DNA from 3 places in the Cohnella sp. GCM10020058 genome. Region 1 is predicted to be linked to each of the others. Evidence: riboswitches for the same ligand, from Rfam matches in the RefSeq annotation. Region 1 holds a riboswitch; each other region holds the start of a gene.
What was found. A riboswitch is a leader RNA that binds a small molecule or an ion and turns the genes downstream of it on or off. The one in region 1 is predicted to bind cyclic di-AMP.

Region 1 (5,697 bases):
GGCACCGGTGCACCTGGAACCGGCACTCCCGGAACCAGTACTCCCGGAACGGGCACGCCGGGTACCGGCGCATCCGGTGGAAGCGCGACTGCCGACGATGCCGACGATGAGACGAAGGTTCAGGACGGGACGATCAAGCTCTCCGGCAACGATCTGAAGTCCTCACAGGAAGCCGGTGCCGACGGACGCTCGATTTCAATCGTCGAGCCCGACGCCGACAAGCTGAAGCAAGCGCTCAAGCTGGCGGACGGGCAGACGGCATCTGCCGGTACGGCGCTCAAGCTCGTCCTGCCTGTCGGCACAGGCGGAGACGGCATTAAGGTACGGTTGCCGTCCGCGGCGCTCGCGGCCGCGTCTGTCCAATCCTCGGGCTTGACGCTTGTGGTACAGACTGACAAAGTCTCGTACGAGATTCCCGTCAAGCTGCTTAGCGGCTCGCTGCTGGCGCAAGCCTGGGGAACGGCAGCAGTCCCTGACGATCTGCAGCTCGAGTTCGGCGTCGTCAAGTCTGCGCAATCAGAGCAGGCGAAGTCCCGGCAAATGCTGCGAACGGACGGCTATGCAGCCTTGTCCGACTTCCTCGACTTCACGATCGAGCTGGCTTCCGGCGGGAAGAAAAAAGAGCTGAAAAACTTTAACGGCATTTATGTCACCAAACGGGTAAGTATCGACGCTCCCAAGACGACAGGGGAAGTAACTGCGCTGACCTTGGACACCGTCACCGGACAGCTCGTATTCGTCCCTGCGGCGATCACCGTTTCCGAGGGCCGGTTGACTGCGGCGATCCGGACGCCGCACAACAGCGTGTATGTGCTGGCGCAGGCAGTCAAGTCGTTCGCTGACATTGCGGTCCACACGGATCGTGCCGCGATCGAGAAAATGGCGTCCAGGAAGCTCGTGCTCGGCGCCGGATCGGGACAGTTCCAGCCGGACCGAACAGTGACGAGAGCCGAGTTCGCCGCTCTCCTCGCGAGAGCGCTCGGTCTGCAGACACTGCCGGCAGCGTTCTCGTTCGCCGATGTGAAGGCCGGCGCCTGGTATGGCGCTCCGGTGACGACGGCAGTGAGCGCGGGGCTAATCTCGGGCTACGGCAACGGGAGTTTCGGTCCGGGCGGCGTCATCAAGCGCCAGGAGATGGCGGTCATGCTGGGCAGAGCGATCGCTTATGCGGGCGGATTGCCGAAAATTGCGGGGCAGGCAGGCTCCGGCGCTTCTGCCGATGCGGCGAAAATTCCTGCATGGGCTGCCGCCGACGCGCAGGCACTGCTCGCTGCGGGCATCATGCAGAACAGAGCGGACGGCTCATTCGCTCCTGCCGCGCCGGTTACCAGGGCCGAAGCCACCGTATCGCTCATGCGCATGCTGGAGAATCTGCAACTCATTTAAAAGGGATGCATACAACACCCCTCGTCCTCCCGTTTGGCGGGAGGCGGGGTTATTTTTTTTAATTCGTTTCAAATACTCGGGCATCCGAGACAGCAGAAACCTCAATAAATCGAGCGCGAATGTGCGCGGCTGAGATAATGCAAGAGCCGCATGAATGTAACCGTTCTCTTCGTAGGTTAACCGGCCGCCGCGCTGTTTCATCCCCTTCGGCGGCAGTTTACATGAAGATGGAACGTAACGTATGATTCATTTCGTGATTTAACATCCTAATCGCTGAATCCCGCAGATGCGGGAACGGGGGAACCAACCGGGTGCCGCGCATGCACGCCCAGGGGTGAATCGCTTGGCTTTTGCCAAGCGTAGGGCTGCTTGCCGAGCCCGAATCCGACAGCTAACCTCGCAAGCGTCCGGAAGAGGAGCCTGCGCCGCTATTCGCTTAAGAATAAGCTGCGGGAGATCCTTTCCTGCGGCTTTTTTTGATGCCCGTCAGCGGTGCCGGCACAGCAAAGGAGATAACCCCATGGTCAGCAAAGTTAAACGGCTTCTGATCGGCAGACCGATGAAAAGCGCGGAGATCGAGGGCGCCAAGCTGGGCAAATTCAAGGCGCTTGCCGTCTTGTCGTCCGATGCGCTATCGTCCGTGGCGTACGGCACGGAGCAGATTTTGATCGTCCTCATGGCGGCGGGCTTCGCGGCCGTCTGGTACTCGGTGCCGATCTCGCTGGCGGTGCTCGGCCTTTTATTTATTCTCATCCTGTCTTACCGCCAGACCATTTATGCCTATCCGGCCGGCGGCGGCGCCTACATCGTGGCCAAGGACAATCTCGGCGTCTCGACGGGACTCCTGGCCGGCGGCTCGCTGCTGGTCGATTATATATTGACCGTCGCGGTCAGCTCGTCCGCCGGCACGGATGCGATCACGTCGGCTTTTCCTTCGCTGCACGAACACCGCGTTCTGATCGCGCTCGTCATCATCCTTATTCTGACCGTCATGAACCTTCGCGGCTTGACCGAGTCCGCCTCCGTGCTCGCGACGCCGATCTACTTATTCGTCGTAGCGATCTTCGTGCTCATCGCTGCCGGCATCGTCAAGTACGCAACGGGCAGCGCGCCCGCTCACGTGCCGGAATTCGGCGCCGCCGTGTCTAACGTCAGTCTCTTCCTGCTCCTCAAGGCATTCAGCTCGGGCTGCTCCGCGCTCACAGGCGTCGAAGCCGTATCCAATGCCATTCCCAACTTCAAAAAGCCGGCCGAGCGCAACGCCGCCGCCACGCTGATCATGATGGGCACGATTCTGGGCGCGATGTTTATCGGCATCAGCCTGCTCGCTTATTGGTACGGCGTCGCGCCGGACGAAAAGCAGACGGTCGTCTCGCAAATCGCCGAATCGACCTTCGGTCGAGGTACGATCTATTACGTCATCCAGGCGCTGACCGCGCTGATTCTGGTGCTGGCGGCGAATACGGCGTACTCCGCGTTCCCGCTGCTGGCGTTCATGCTGGCCAAGGACAAATACATGCCGCACGCCTTCATGGTTCGCGGAGACCGGCTCGGTTACTCCAACGGCATCATTTTCCTCGGCGTGTTCTCGGCGCTGCTGGTCATCATTTTCCACGGCAACACCGAAAACCTGATCCCGCTCTACGCGGTCGGCGTCTTCATCCCGTTCACGCTGTCGCAGCTCGGCATGATGGTGCGCTGGATCCGGCTACGCCCGCAAGGCTGGATGACGCGCCTGCTTGTCAATACGATCGGCATGCTGACGACGCTGAGCATCACGCTCATCTTTATTTTCACCAAGTTCACGCATGTGTGGATGGTGTTCGTGTTCCTGCCGGTCGTCATGTGGACGTTCTTCGCCATCGCACGCCATTACCGCAATACTGCCGACGAGCTGCGCATCGATCCGGCCAAGGAGAAGCCGTGCATCAAGGGCAGCACGATCGTCGTGCCGGTCGCGGGGGTCACCCGCGTCGTCATGAATTCGCTCAGCTACGCCAAGTCGCTGACCGACAACGTCGTCGCCGTCTATGTCGGCTTTGACGACGAGGAGATCGAGCGCATGGAAAAAAGATGGGCCGACTGGGATCCCGGCGTCCGGCTCATCACGCTCAGATCAAGCTATCGCAGCATTATCCGCCCGATTATGAAGTTCATCGACACGATCGAGTGGAAAACCGCCGAGACCGACCATATCACCGTCCTCATCCCGCAGTTTATCGCCAAGCACTGGTGGCAGCACATTTTGCACAATCAGTCGAGCCTGCTGCTTCGCGCTTACCTTTACAATCAAAAGGACGTCATCATCGCGACCGTGCCTTACCATCTGCGTCGTTAACGTCCGAAGAGCGCATGCGATCCGTCTCGTCCGTGATTTTGCGGGCGAGATTTTTTGGTTTTCGGCCTCATAAGAATCGTAGTTCCGCACACACATCTCATAGGAATGTACATCGTCGGACATGTATGTAAGCGCTTATAATTTAAAGGAAGCATCATCCATATACGGGAGGAGGAGGTTCGCAGCTCCGTGAACTTAGTCAGGCGCCACTGATCAGCCGCTCAAGTCGGAAGAGACCGGAATTTCGAGTTATCCATTTAAAAGGAGGCAGATGATGTTCATGCAACTGCATACGGGGAAACGGAAGCCGTGGACGGCTTCTTTGCTGGCTCTCGCGCTGATGGCCGGACTGTTCGCCAACCTGGCCGGGCTTCAAGCATCCAAGGCCTATGCGGACGGCCCGAATCTGGCGGCGAACAAACCTGTGACCGCGAGCTCATACGCGGATGTGTATCAAGCGGGCAATGCCGTAGACGGCAACGCCGGCACCTACTGGGAGAGCGCGAACAACGCCTTTCCGCAATGGATCCGGGTTGACCTGGGAGCAGCCTCGACGATTAATCAGGTCGTTCTGAAGCTGCCGTCCGGATGGGGGACGCGCTCGCAGACTTTGTCCGTGCAGGGCAGTCTGAACGACTCGGCGTACAGCACGCTCGCGTCGTCCGCTTCGTATTCGTTTAACCCGGCAACCGGCAATGCGGTGACGATCAGCTTCGCCGCCGCCAGCACGCGCTACGTCAAGGTCAACATCACGGCCAACAGCGCCTGGCCGGCCGGTCAGGTATCCGAGTTCGAGGTGTACGGAACCGTCTCGCCGCCGGCCAATAATGTGTATGAAGCCGAAGCAGCCGCGCTGTCCGGCGGAGCCAAAGTAAACACGGACCATCCCGGTTATACGGGGACGGGATTCGTGGACGGCTATTGGACGCAGGGCGCACAGACGCAGTTCACCGTTAATGCCGCAGCCGCCGGCAACTACGCGGTCGCGCTCAAGTACGGCAACGCGAACGGCGCGGCCAGAACGCTGAGCGTCTACGTGAACGGCACGAAAGTCAAGCAGACGACGCTCGCGAATCTCGCCAACTGGGATACTTGGGGAACCCAATCCGAGACGTTTGCGCTCAATGCGGGCAGCAATACGATTGCCTATAAGTACGACGCGACCGACTCCGGCAACGTTAACGTGGACCAAATCGCGCTGACTGCGGTGTCCGCTACGCCGACGCCGACGGCCACCCCGACCGCAACGCCAACGGCGACGCCTACTGCAACGCCAACCGCAACGCCAACGGCGACCCCAACCGCCACGCCTACTGCCACGCCGACAGCTACGCCAACCTCTACGCCTCCGCCAACCGGCTCCAACCTGGCGCAGGGCAAGCCAATCACCGCTTCCTCGGTTAACTGGACATATGTTGCAACCAACGCCAACGACGGTAGCACCGCGACTTACTGGGAAAGCAACGCGAATAGCTATCCCGCCACGCTGACCGTCTCGCTCGGCGCCAACGCCAGCATCTCGCAGATTGTACTGAAGCTCAGTCCGGACAGCGCCTGGGCGACGCGCACGCAGACGCTCCAGGTACTGGGCCGCGACCAGAACGCGACGACATTCAACAACCTGGTTTCGTCCGCGCAATATACGTTTAACCCGGCAACCGGCAACACGGTCACCATCCCCGTGAGCGCTACCGCCAGCGACGTGCAGCTGAAATTTACGGCCAACACGGGCGCGACGGGCGGACAGGTGGCCGAATTCCAGGTTATCGGCGTACCCGCGCCGAATCCGGATCTGACCGTGACGGGCCTATCCTGGACGCCGTCCGCGCCTGTCGAGACGGATAGCGTCAGCCTGACAGCCACCGTTAAAAACATCGGCACGTTGGCCTCCGCGGCGACGACCGTCAACTTCTACCTGGGCACGACCAAGGTAGGCACGGCGAACGTGGGCGCGCTCTCGGCAGGCGCTCAAG
Region 2 (5,697 bases), on a different contig from region 1:
TGCTTGCTTAGATCCTCGGGAACGGCGCCGCCCTGCGCCGCGACCCATTTGCGGATCGCATCGACGGCGCCCTTGCGGACTTGGCGGCCGTCCGGCAGATCGATGCCGCTCATCCGCGTTTCGGCCTTGAATTCCACGAAACTGCCGCCTACGCCTAACTGCGCGTCGTAGGCATTTCCGTTTTTCTTCATCCATTCCAGCACGGAGCGGCCTTCCGGCGTCTCGTCCTGGATGGAAGCGATCGCCGCCCAGGCGGCCGTCTCCTCGATGCGGGCTTCGCCGACCGGCACGATATCGCTGGCCATCCGGTTGCCGAAGGTGATCGTGCCGGTCTTGTCGAGAATCATCGTGTTGATATCGCCCGCGGCCTCGACCGCCTTGCCCGACATCGCGAGCACGTTGAACTGCGTCACCCGGTCCATGCCGGCGATGCCGATCGCAGACAGCAGCCCGCCGATCGTCGTCGGAATGAGACAGACGAGCAGCGCGATCAGCACAGGCACCTCCAGCTTGACGTCCACATAGGACGCGATCGGGCCGAGCGTGACGACGACGATCAGGAAGATGATCGTCAGGCTGATGAGCAGCGTATTCAGCGCAATCTCATTGGGGGTCTTCTGCCGCTTGGCGCCTTCGACCAGCGCGATCATACGGTCGATAAATGTCTCCCCCGGATCGCTCGTGATTCTCACCTTGATCCGGTCGCTGATGACGCGCGTGCCGCCCGTGACGGAGTTGAAGTCGCCGCCCGCCTCCTTGATGACCGGAGCGGACTCGCCGGTGATCGCAGACTCGTCGACGGAGGCAAGCCCCTCGATCACTTCGCCGTCCCCGGGAATCATCTCGCCCTGCGAGACGACGACGACGTCCCCCTTGCGAAGCTCGGTCGAAGGCACGGTTTTCACGCCGCCGCCGTTTACGACCTTATTGGCCGTAATTTCTTTTTTCGTCCGCTTCAGCGTATCGGCCTGCGCCTTGCCTCTGCCCTCCGCCAGCGCTTCGGCAAAGTTGGCGAACAGCACCGTGAAGAGCAGGATCAGGAATACCGCCAGATTGAAGCCGATGCGGTCCTTCGCATCGAAATAACCGGGAAACAGCGTCATGAGCAGCACGATCACCGTGCCGACCTCGACGACGAACATGACCGGATTTTTCATCATGACCGCCGGATTCAGCTTGATCGCGCTCGCCTTCAGGGCGTCTGCGACCAGCGGTCCGGAAAACATGCTTTTTTTGCGTTTATCGTTCACGGCAGCTTCACTCCATCTCATAATTAGCGAATCGTCAGATGTTCTGCGACAGGTCCGAGTACGATCGCGGGCAGGAAGGTCAGCGCGCCGATCAGAATGACCGTCCCGATCAGCAGGAAGGTGAACAGCGCGTTATCCGTGCGGAACGTACCGATCGTCTCGGGCACCCATTGCTTGCGCGTCATCGATCCGGCGACGGCCAGCAGCGCGATCATCGAAACGTAGCGTCCGAAAAACATGACGAGACCGGTCGTAATATTCCAGAACGGCGTATTGTCCGCCAACCCCTCGAAGCCTGAGCCGTTGTTGGCTGCCGACGACGTATATTCGTACAGGACCTGCGAGATCCCGTGAAACCCGGGATTCGATATCGATCCTTTGCCCAGGTCGGTTAGAAAAGCGATCGCCGTCGGCGCCAATATAATGAACGGATGCGCCAGGATCGCGACCGCAATCAGCTTCATCTCGCGCGGCTCGATCTTGCGTCCGAGGAATTCCGGCGTCCGGCCGACCATGAGACCGCAGATGAACACGGCGAGCATCGCGTACATCAGCATGTTGACGAGACCGACGCCTTTGCCGCCGAATACGACGTTCAGCATCATCTCGGAGAGCGGCACCAGGCCGCCTAGCGGCGTGAGCGTATCGTGCATATTGTTGACCGTGCCCGTCGTCGCCGCAGTGGTCACCGTGGTGAACAGCGCGGACTGGGCGATGCCGAAGCGTACTTCCTTGCCTTCCATGCTGCCCTGCGAAGCGTCGATGCCGAGCGCTTCAAGCGCGGGATTGCCGCTCTTCTCCGCCGTGTAGGCGACCGTTAGAAACACGAGGAACAAAGCCATCATGGCCGAGAAAATGACCCAGCCGTGCTTGCGGCTCTTGGCAAACCTGCCGTACATAAAAGGCAGCGAGGCAGGCAGCGCCCACATCGACAAAATCTCGATTACGTTGGTCAGCGCGCTTGGATTCTCGAACGGATGCGCCGAGTTCGCGCCGAAAAAGCCGCCGCCGTTCGTGCCCAGATGCTTGATCGCTTCCAGCGAGGCAACAGGTCCGATCGCGATCTGCTGCGCGGCGCCCTGAAGCGTCGTCACCGACAGCGTCGGGTCCAGCGTCTGCGGCACCTGCAGCGCCACCAGCGCCAGCGTGACCAGAATCGCCAGCGGGAAAAAAATCCGCGTATGCGCCTTGACGAAGTCCTCGAAGAAGTTGCCCAGCGTCCTGCCTTTGCTCGTAATGCCTCTGACGAACGCCACCGCCACCGAGAACCCGGTCGCCGCGGACGTGAACATCATCATCATGATGACCGCCATCTGCGAAAAGTAGCTTAAGCCCGTCTCGCCGCTGTAGTGCTGCAGGTTCGTATTCGTAATGAAGCTGATGACCGTATTCAGGACGAGTGTCGGCTCCATATTGCCGATGCCGTTCGGATTAAACGGCAAGCCGCTCTGCACCCGCAGCAGAATGTAGCTGACTGCCACGAGCACGAAGTTGGTCGCGACGAAGCTGATCGCATATCGTTTCCAGCTCATTCCGATGCGCGTTTTTAATCCGATGACCGCGAAGATCGGCTTCTCGGCCCAGCCGAACAGCCTATCGGTGCGATTGGGCTCATTCGAGAAGACGTGGAAAACGTAATTTCCGAGCGGCTTGGCGATCAGCACGAGAATGCCGATGACGATGACGATTTGCAAGAAATCCATGGCCTTTCCTCCTTGGGCTAAAGCGACTCAGATCAGCGTATCGTTAAAATTTCTCCGGATGCAGCAAGGCGTACACCAGGTAGATCAGCAGCAGTCCGGTGAAAATCAGCACGATCGTCATGCGCGCTCGCCTCCCGCATCGTCGATCGATCTGTCGCACCAGATTACAAATCCGGCGACAAGCGCAAACGCGGCCAGTAACGTCAACGTCATCCAAATATCCAGCAAGCTCATACACTCCTTTTTGAAATCAATCGAGCAGGCGGTCGAGCAGAAATCCGACTTCCCCGGTTTGTGTGCGCACCACGTATGCTGCGCCCAGCTTTTTGTAAATGACTTCCGGATGCCAGGCGTGCGTAACGACAGTAATCGCAAGACACGAACGCTCTGCCGCCCATTGCAAATACCGGCAAGTCAGCGGCAGACTGTTTTCAAAAATGAACACCCGTCCAATCGGAAATACGGAAGAGGCAGCGTTCTCTTTTATACAGGAAGTATTTACATGCACAACTTCGCTTACTCCGATCTTTCTTAGCGCCTTTTCTTCCCTGCCGTTGTTCGTGAGCGCGGCTACCGGCAGCTTCTCGTACAGCGCCTGACGAATGAACGCTCTTCCCGCCGCGTTGGGCGCAGCCACCAAAAGACGACGTTGTTCCATAAGCTCCCCCTCCGAATACAAGAAGAAGGCAACAAAAAAGAAGCCCGGCAAAGGAGGAACCTTTACCGCGGCTTCCTGATCAAGACCGTCGTCTTGGATCGCGCGCGACAAGTGTTGCCTCTCCGATACGCTTGCGAGGTTAGCTGTCGGATTCGGGCGAGAGAGTCGCCCTACGCCGGACACAGTCATGTGCCAGGCGATTCACCCCATGGAGCCTTCTATGGCCCCGATTGGTTCCCCCGTTCCTGCTCGTTCCAGGATTCAGCGTCTTACGAGTTAAAACAGTCTCCGGATCCCTTCCCTCATCGAACTGTCTATCCGCTGCCTCCGTGCTTGCAAGGCATCGTTCTGCACGTATCTTACGCCCGGCCTCCATTGCTGTAAAGGAGCCCAAATTGGATTTAAGTCGATATTCAATAAAATTCATTCAAAATGGAAATAAAAAAAGTACCGTACTCCCGTTTCCTCTCGAATACTGAATATTATTAAGATTATGAGTGATTTTTATAGTATTTTTACACCTCTTTACGGTTTATTTTCTCCGCTTTTTACAGTAACCTTAAGGAAAACGAGTCCGGAAATTCGTACGGGCGGGAAGTGTAAATTCGTGCGTAACCTGCAAGCTCTATGGGCGCTCTGGCGGCCTTATGCAAGCATCACCCTGCTGGTCGCGCTTATGACGATCGTGATGCATCTGCTCGGCCTTGCGTTCGATCTGGTCAATATTGCGCTGATCTATTTGTTTCCGATCCTCGTCAGCGCGGTCTGGTGGGGCCTTCGCCCCGCGGTCTACGCGGCCGTGCTCGCGATTGTCGCGTTGGATTTCTTTTTTGTTCCGCCGACGCTCAGCTTCTCGGTCGCGGACTTGCGTTACGTGATTTCGTTCGTCGTATATGTGGCCGTCGCCGCGCTCACCGCCAGCCTCGCTTCGAGGCTTAAGCAGCAGCTGCTTTACTCCGAGCAGAGGGAAGCGCAGACGGCAGCGCTATACACGCTGAGCAGGCAGATGAACGCGATTACCGACGTGCATGTGCTGCTCGATAACGTCTCGTCTCAAGCGGCGCAATCGATGGGCAGCGAGATCGCCATTTATATGCCGGACACGACGGGCAATCTGAAGCTCACCAACCGCTCCGCCGCGGATAGCGACTGGGGACGCGGCGAAGCGGAAAAAGCGACCGCCAAGCTGGCCTTCGATCACGGCGAAGCGATCGGCTACGGTTCCAACACGCTGCGGGATGCGCCCGGCTATTACTTGCCGCTGCGAACCGAGGACCGCGTATACGGCGTGCTCGCGCTTAATTTGAAGGAGCGGAAAAGCCACTTCACCGCCGGGCAGCGGCAAATGCTCGAGGCGCTGGGCGGACTGGCCGCCAGCGCCATCGCCCGCGCCAAGCTGGCCGAGGAGGCCAAGATCGCCCATCTGACGGCGGAATCCGAGCGTCTGCGCACGGCGATCCTGGACTCCGTCTCCCATGAGCTGCGGACGCCGCTTGCGGCGATTATCGGCTCAGCCACCGTTCTGGCGGCGGACGACGATCTTTTTACGTCCGAGGACCGGAAGGAGCTCTTGATCAACATTCGCGACGGCGCGCTGCGGATGAACCGGTTGGTAAAAAATCTGCTCAGCATGGTTCAACTGGAGAGCGGCATGCTTCGTCTGCGGAAAAACTGGTGCGACGTGGAGGATCTGATCGGGGTGACGCTGTCGCAGGTTCAAGACTACAAGGAGCATCGCAAGCTGCGGGTGCGGCTGCCCGAACAAGTCCCCTTGGTGTCGGGCGATGAAGTGCTGCTGGAGCAATTGCTGGCAAATGTCGTCGGCAATGCGATCAAGTACAGCCCGGACTACAGCGAGATCGACATCTCGGTGTCGTCGGATTCGGATACGCTGGTCATCGCCGTGGCCGATCAGGGAATCGGACTTACGGATGAGGAATACGCCCGGATTTTCGATAAATTTTATCGCGCCGACGCCACCCGGCAGGTGACGGGCACGGGATTGGGGCTCGCCATCTGCAAAGGAATCGCGGAGCTGCACGGCGGTAAGATCTCGGGCAGACGCAACGAGCCGCAAGGGACGGTC
Region 3 (5,697 bases), on a different contig from region 1:
CGCCACGCGGGACAGCGAAGACACCGCCGTCGGCGCGAGCCCGCGCGCGAGCCTTCAGTTCATGCGCGCGGCGCAGGGAAGGGCACTGCTTCGCGGGCGCGACTTCGTGCTCCCCGAGGACGTCAAGGCGCTGTCGGTTCCCGTGCTCGCTCATAGGCTTGTCCTTCACGATCCGCTGGCGGGAGGCGCCCGCGCCGAAGCGATCGTGCGCGAGATCGTGAATCAAATTGCGGTTCCTGCCGAGCAGGACGCGGTCTACGCTTAGGATATGCCGATCATCAAATTGCTCGTGGTGGTCGCCGTCCTCGCGATGGCGCAACGGCTGCTGTTCAGTTGGCTCGGATTGCGCAAGATCCGGTACGAACGAAGGTTCAATTCGACTCGGGCGTTTGCGGGGGACAAGATCTGGATGGAAGAGCGGCTCGTCAACGCCAAATGGCTGCCGCTTCCGTGGCTGCGGGTCGAGACGCAGATGCCTGCCGCGCTGAGATTCGGCAAGGAGACGTCGGATCTCGCGGTAAGCGTCGGGCAGACGCTGCAAAACCATGCAAGCTTGTTTACCCTCGGGCCTTACACGAGGCTCGTGCGGCGCCATGAGGTGACTTGCCAGCAGCGGGGGCGGTATCGGATCCAGACGCTGACGATCACGCATGGGGATCTCTTGGGCATGACAAGCGGGGCGCTGCAAGTCGAGTCGGACTGTGCGGTCACCGTGTACCCGCGGCTGCTCGGCAGCAGGGAGCTGCCTCGCGCGGCCCGCGAATGGATGCAGAGCGCGCTCAGCTCGCCGGACGCCTTCCGCGAGGATCACTACCACACCGCGGGCGTCAGAGCCTATCGCGGCGGCGACGCTATGAAGCAGGTCAATTGGAACGCCACCGCAAAAACCGGCGAATTGCTCGTCAACCGCAGAGAGACGATGGTCGGCGGAGACGTGACCGTGCTGCTCAACGCAGAGCTTGCCGATGCTTCGACGAACAGGCGGCTTGGGCTCGAGCAGTTCGAGGAAGCGATCAGCATCGCCGCGTCCGTCGCCAAGCAGACGCTCGATAGCGGGGGCAGGGCGGGACTAATCTTCAACGGCCGCGTACAGGGAGGGGAAGCTGTTCCCCTGCAAATCGAGCCTGCGCGCGGCCGCAGCCAACTGTACGCGATCCTCGAAGCGATGGCCGGCTTCGAGCCTGCCGTCCGGCTGGAGCTGGGCTACCTGCTCGGCGAGCTCGTCCAGGAGCGGATGCGCGGAGCGAATCTGCTGCTCATCACCGCCTTCCTGACGCCCAAGCAAGAGCTTGCCGTGCGGAAGCTGCGACAGGCGGGCAACCGGGTAGAGCTCTTGCTACTCTACAAGGACAGGCAAACATCACGCCAAGCTGCAGGAGGAACGCCATGAAGCTTATGCTCCGTAGTCTGGCTGACGCGCTGGCCGCTTATCCGCTTCTGTTGGTACTCCACGCGCAATCCGGTCTCGCCCTCCCGACAGTCGGCTGGATCGCGCTCGCTTGGCTTGGCGCCGCGGTCGGGAGGGCGCTCCCCACGCTGCTGCGCGGCAAGCTGCCCGCATCGCTCGTCCACCTCGCGCTCATCGCGGCATTCGTCGCCGCCGCATGCGCAGCCGATCGGCGGCAGTTGTGGCTCGTGCTGCCGCTTGGCCTCTTGTCGTGGATCGCCCGCTTCGACTGGGCGCGCATCGTGCGCTGCTCCGTCGCGGTCGGCCTCCACGCCATCGTTCTCGCGGCAGCGTCGCAGCTCGACATTGCGGACGGCGCGAGGCCGCTGCTGCTCGCGGCGGGCATCGTCTGGCTGGCAGCCGCGCTGTATTTCCTGCAGGCCAAGTCGCTGGGCGAAGCCGGCCTGCACGCCGGCCTCGTGACGAGACGGCTCGCTGCTGCGGGCAAGCGATATCTCGCATTGTGGGGCATCGTCGTCGCGCTCGTCTTTCTCCCGTTCGCGGGACTTCCGATCTGGCCGCAGGTCCGTCGGCTCATCCGCTGGCTGCTCTCGCTCGTCCCCGCCGGCGAATCTGCTCCGGAGCAGACGCCCCAGCCGGAGCCGTCCGCGCAGCCGCCGGCATTCCCGCCGCAGGAGGCCGGCACCGGACGGCTGTGGGTATGGTTAGAGTATGCGCTTTATGTCGTACTCGCGCTGCTGGCGCTTGTCGTCGTATATCGCCTGGCGCGACGATATTTGCTCAACGCTGTCTGGTGGCGACGCATCTCGGATCGCGTGAAGGCGTGGTACGGCAGGCTGCTTGCAGGACGGCGCGCGGCCGAGACGGATCTCGGCTACACCGAAGAGCGAGAGAGCTTGCTTCAGGGGGATAAGTTGCTGAGCCGACTATTCTCGCGAAACAGGTCGAAGTCAAGGCGATCGCTCCGGCGAGAGGACTGGACGGCGATGTCTGCGGAGGACCGGGTCAGAAGCCTGTATGCCGCGCTGCTCGCCGATGCGGTCAAGGAAGGATACGTTCACCGGGAATCGCTGACGCCGTCGGAGACGATCGGGGCAATCGAAAAGTGGCGCGAATTAAACCAAGCGCCGCAGGCCCGCGCATCGGAGGCGGCATCCCGAGGCTGGCTGGCGAAAGTGTCCCGTCCGCTCGGCGAGCTGTACGGCAGAGCTCGCTACGGCGGCCGGGTAAAGCCGGAGGAAGCCGATCGCCTCGGCGCAGAATTTCCCTGGAAAGCATGACGAAAAAAAGAGGGCCTTGGCTTACGGCGCCAAAGCCCGTTTTTTTGCGCAAATTTCTACGTCAGGTCTGTTTCAAAATCTTTACAGCAAGGGTACAACCTAAGTAACCTCTCCATTCACTCCAAGCAGCAGCAAAGACCCGCTTTGGGGGCGGGTCTTTGCCTAAGCATTCCACTTCAACCGAGTTTACACGTGATCGATTGCCACGGACGTGTAGGTGTCGGAGTCCATTACGCGGCGAGCGCCGACGTAGCGCTTCGCATAATACTTTTCATCCAGATCCGAGATCGTAACACCCTTGGAAGCCGAGTGTGCAAATTTGTTGTCACCGACATAGATGCCTACGTGGGACACGCCTTCGCCGCTCGTATTGAAGAATACGAGGTCTCCCGGACGAAGATCTTCGCGAGCAACCTTGTCGCCCATGGCGAATTGGCCTTTGGACGAGTGAGGCAGCTTGACGTCGAACTTCTTGAAAACATAAGCCGTGAATCCGGAGCAATCGAAGCCGCTGGTCGTCGTGCCGCCGTAATCGTAATCGATGCCGATCAGCTTGGAGACGGTCGAGTCGAGCTTGGAAGCTGCGGATGCGCTGCCCAACTGGAAAGCCAGGAGGCAGGTTAAAGCAAGTAGAAGTACTGTAACTTTGCGCAAAACAAGAAGCTCCTTCCAAGTGCCTACGAGGTTAGCTGGAGGGTTCGGTTGAAGGTTCCCTATGGCTTCTGCGCGAGGCAAAGCCAATTCACCCGGTAAAGACTGGTTCCCCCGTTTCCCAGTGCGCGGGAATTCGGCAGTTTTCGCACCTTAGCTTTAGAAATTCGATTTTTAGGCCCCAACTCCTGCTCCTTCAAGATTAGAAATCCTTAATGTCCCAAATTAAAAGGACTATGCTGGCGACATCTCCAAACCCAAGCGCAGCAAGGGATGCGGGGTTTACGCCCGCGAAAGGCCAAGCCTATGAATAAATGAGAAAGATTAAGAGGGCGCAAGTCTTCGACACGGCTGCAGTCGCAAGAGTATGATCGTAGTCTATGCCGCCCTCTCGACCGATATTAATAGCCTGCAAAAAAAGAGACGGCGCTCCGCCCATCTTCCGATGAACGGCGCGTCCGTCTCTTGCTGTTTTTAAGCGTTGTTTCAAGCTTCTTCGCGCTGCCACAAGCGATGCTGGCAGGCCGCCGTCCAGAGCGCGATCGTTGACCGGACGAAGTGGAATGCCTGGTTCAGCGCGATCGCCAGCAGGCCGGTCCAGATCAGCGTGGCGCCGGATACGGCGGCGGAACCGAGCAGGGAGAGCAGGGGCAACAGGATCGTCACGCCAAGCAGAGGGAGCAGGCGGCTTACCGAGCGAAGCGCCCCCTGCCAGGGGCTGCCCCCGGCCGCGGCGCTGAACTGCATGAACAAAAAGGGAAGGTGCACCGCCAGCATCCAGAGCGTCCAGCCCGCGGCGTAAGGAAGCATCTGTCCGAGCCATGACGCGGCATCGGGCATTTCCATATATGCGTTTCGTCCGAACGGAATCAGCCAGATTGCCGGAGCCAAGGCAATCAGCTTCTCGGCGCCGTAGAGCAGCGACACTTTTTTCCAAGCCTGCCGGATGCCCTTGAGCACTTGGGTGCCGCCCTGATCTTCCGCGTTGGCGAAGGAGTAGTAAAGTCCCGCGTTCAGCACCGGCGTGATCAGCATGCGGAGGAGGAGCATGCCGCCCAGCAAGAGCAGCGTATGATCGGCGAGATCCGTCTTGAGCAGACGAAATTGGGCCTCGATCGCAAAAAGCTGCTTGGCTGCCGCGCCGAGCGGATGTTCGTCCGGGTACCGGGTCAGGATCGGCGCCACGACCGAGTCGATAAACCGGTAGAGGAAAAATCCCCACAGCAGGCGGTAAAGGAACAAGGCGACGAGCACGTATTTGTGCCGCTTGGTCGTCTCCCAGCCTTTTCGGATCGCGTCGTTCATGTCGGTTCCCCCTCCTTCACCAGGCCATGCTGCCGACGATCGCGTCGATCAGCTGTCCCAGCGTGACGTCGAGCTTGGTCCGCTTGCGCACGGGCGCTTCAGCCTTCAGATAGTTGTCGTAACGACTGTGATCGAGCACGATATCGAGCATCGGATCGACCGCTACGTACGATAGCGGTGATGCCGACTGCAATCGGATCTGGATGTGGCTCTGAATGCCGTCCCATGTCTTGCGGACGGTTTTGCCGTCCTTGAAGCCAAATTGCACCGTCGCGGCCTGCGGGCTGCCCTGGGTCCTCGTGAGCAGGACGATGGACTGATAGCCGCCCTCGCCGTCCGGTTCCGTGCGGATGGAGGCGACCGCGAAGTCGGCCGATTCTCCCCGGTACACATAGGCCTGGAAGAAGTCCTTCCAGTCATCCCTGGTAACGGCCTCGACGACGCGCTGAAAGCTTTGGCTGTCGGGATGCTTAAAGCGATATTTCTGAAAATAAGTCCGCATGATTTTCGACATCGTTTTCTCCCCGGTCTTGGCCTCGATTGCCTTGAGCACGAGCTTGCCGCGCATATACACGTTTTCCGCATAGGCATCCGAACCGCCGTAATCCCATGCGTCAAGCTTGAGCGGCATCGGGTTTGTCATGTAAAGGGATTCGATCGGCGTGCGGGCCGAGACGCCGTAGATGGCAGCCATCAGCTTATCTTCGGTATAGGAGGTGAAGGCCTCGTCCAGCCAAGCTTCCTCGAATTCATTCGAAGCGACGATGCCGTACCAATATTGATGCGCGATCTCGTGGACAAGCGTGCGCTCGAGCTCATAGCCCGGATTGTCATCTTTCGCCGCCGCGCCGGTGACGAGCGTCGGGTATTCCATGCCGCCGGCGCCCTCCGCGTCGGCAGGGGGGACAACGATGGAGAGCGTCGTGTACGGATAGTCGCCGTACCATTCGCCGAGCTTGGCCAGCGCGGATTTGGCCGCGTGCATGTAGCGTTCCTCCTGCTTCGCGTGCAGCGGGTCCAGGTACAGCTTGATCCGTACGCCGGGCACGCCGG

Region 2: linked by a shared signal. The riboswitch ahead of ACFSR7_RS33220 (hypothetical protein) and the one ahead of ACFSR7_RS13825 (APC family permease) in region 1 are both predicted to bind cyclic di-AMP.
Region 3: linked by a shared signal. The riboswitch ahead of ACFSR7_RS08465 (C40 family peptidase) and the one ahead of ACFSR7_RS13825 (APC family permease) in region 1 are both predicted to bind cyclic di-AMP.

What each region holds. Positions count from the first base shown of each region.
Region 1 covers NZ_JBHUJV010000008.1:310,964-316,660, forward strand. Annotated here, with positions in the region: gene ACFSR7_RS13820 (M4 family metallopeptidase) at 1-1,386, shown strand, start outside; cyclic di-AMP (ydaO/yuaA leader) riboswitch at 1,648-1,807, shown strand; gene ACFSR7_RS13825 (APC family permease) at 1,907-3,724, shown strand; gene ACFSR7_RS13830 (galactose-binding domain-containing protein) at 3,999-5,697, shown strand, end outside.
Region 2 covers NZ_JBHUJV010000023.1:1,743-7,439, reverse strand. Annotated here, with positions in the region: gene kdpB (potassium-transporting ATPase subunit KdpB) at 1-1,250, opposite strand, end outside; gene kdpA (potassium-transporting ATPase subunit KdpA) at 1,274-2,953, opposite strand; gene kdpF (K(+)-transporting ATPase subunit F) at 2,997-3,074, opposite strand; gene ACFSR7_RS33220 (hypothetical protein) at 3,204-3,722, opposite strand; cyclic di-AMP (ydaO/yuaA leader) riboswitch at 3,725-3,888, opposite strand; gene ACFSR7_RS33215 (ATP-binding protein) at 4,219-5,697, shown strand, end outside.
Region 3 covers NZ_JBHUJV010000004.1:469,559-475,255, forward strand. Annotated here, with positions in the region: gene ACFSR7_RS08450 (AAA family ATPase) at 1-265, shown strand, start outside; gene ACFSR7_RS08455 (DUF58 domain-containing protein) at 269-1,390, shown strand; gene ACFSR7_RS08460 (hypothetical protein) at 1,387-2,688, shown strand; gene ACFSR7_RS08465 (C40 family peptidase) at 2,875-3,342, opposite strand; cyclic di-AMP (ydaO/yuaA leader) riboswitch at 3,348-3,491, opposite strand; gene ACFSR7_RS08470 (hypothetical protein) at 3,826-4,644, opposite strand; gene ACFSR7_RS08475 (M1 family metallopeptidase) at 4,661-5,697, opposite strand, start outside.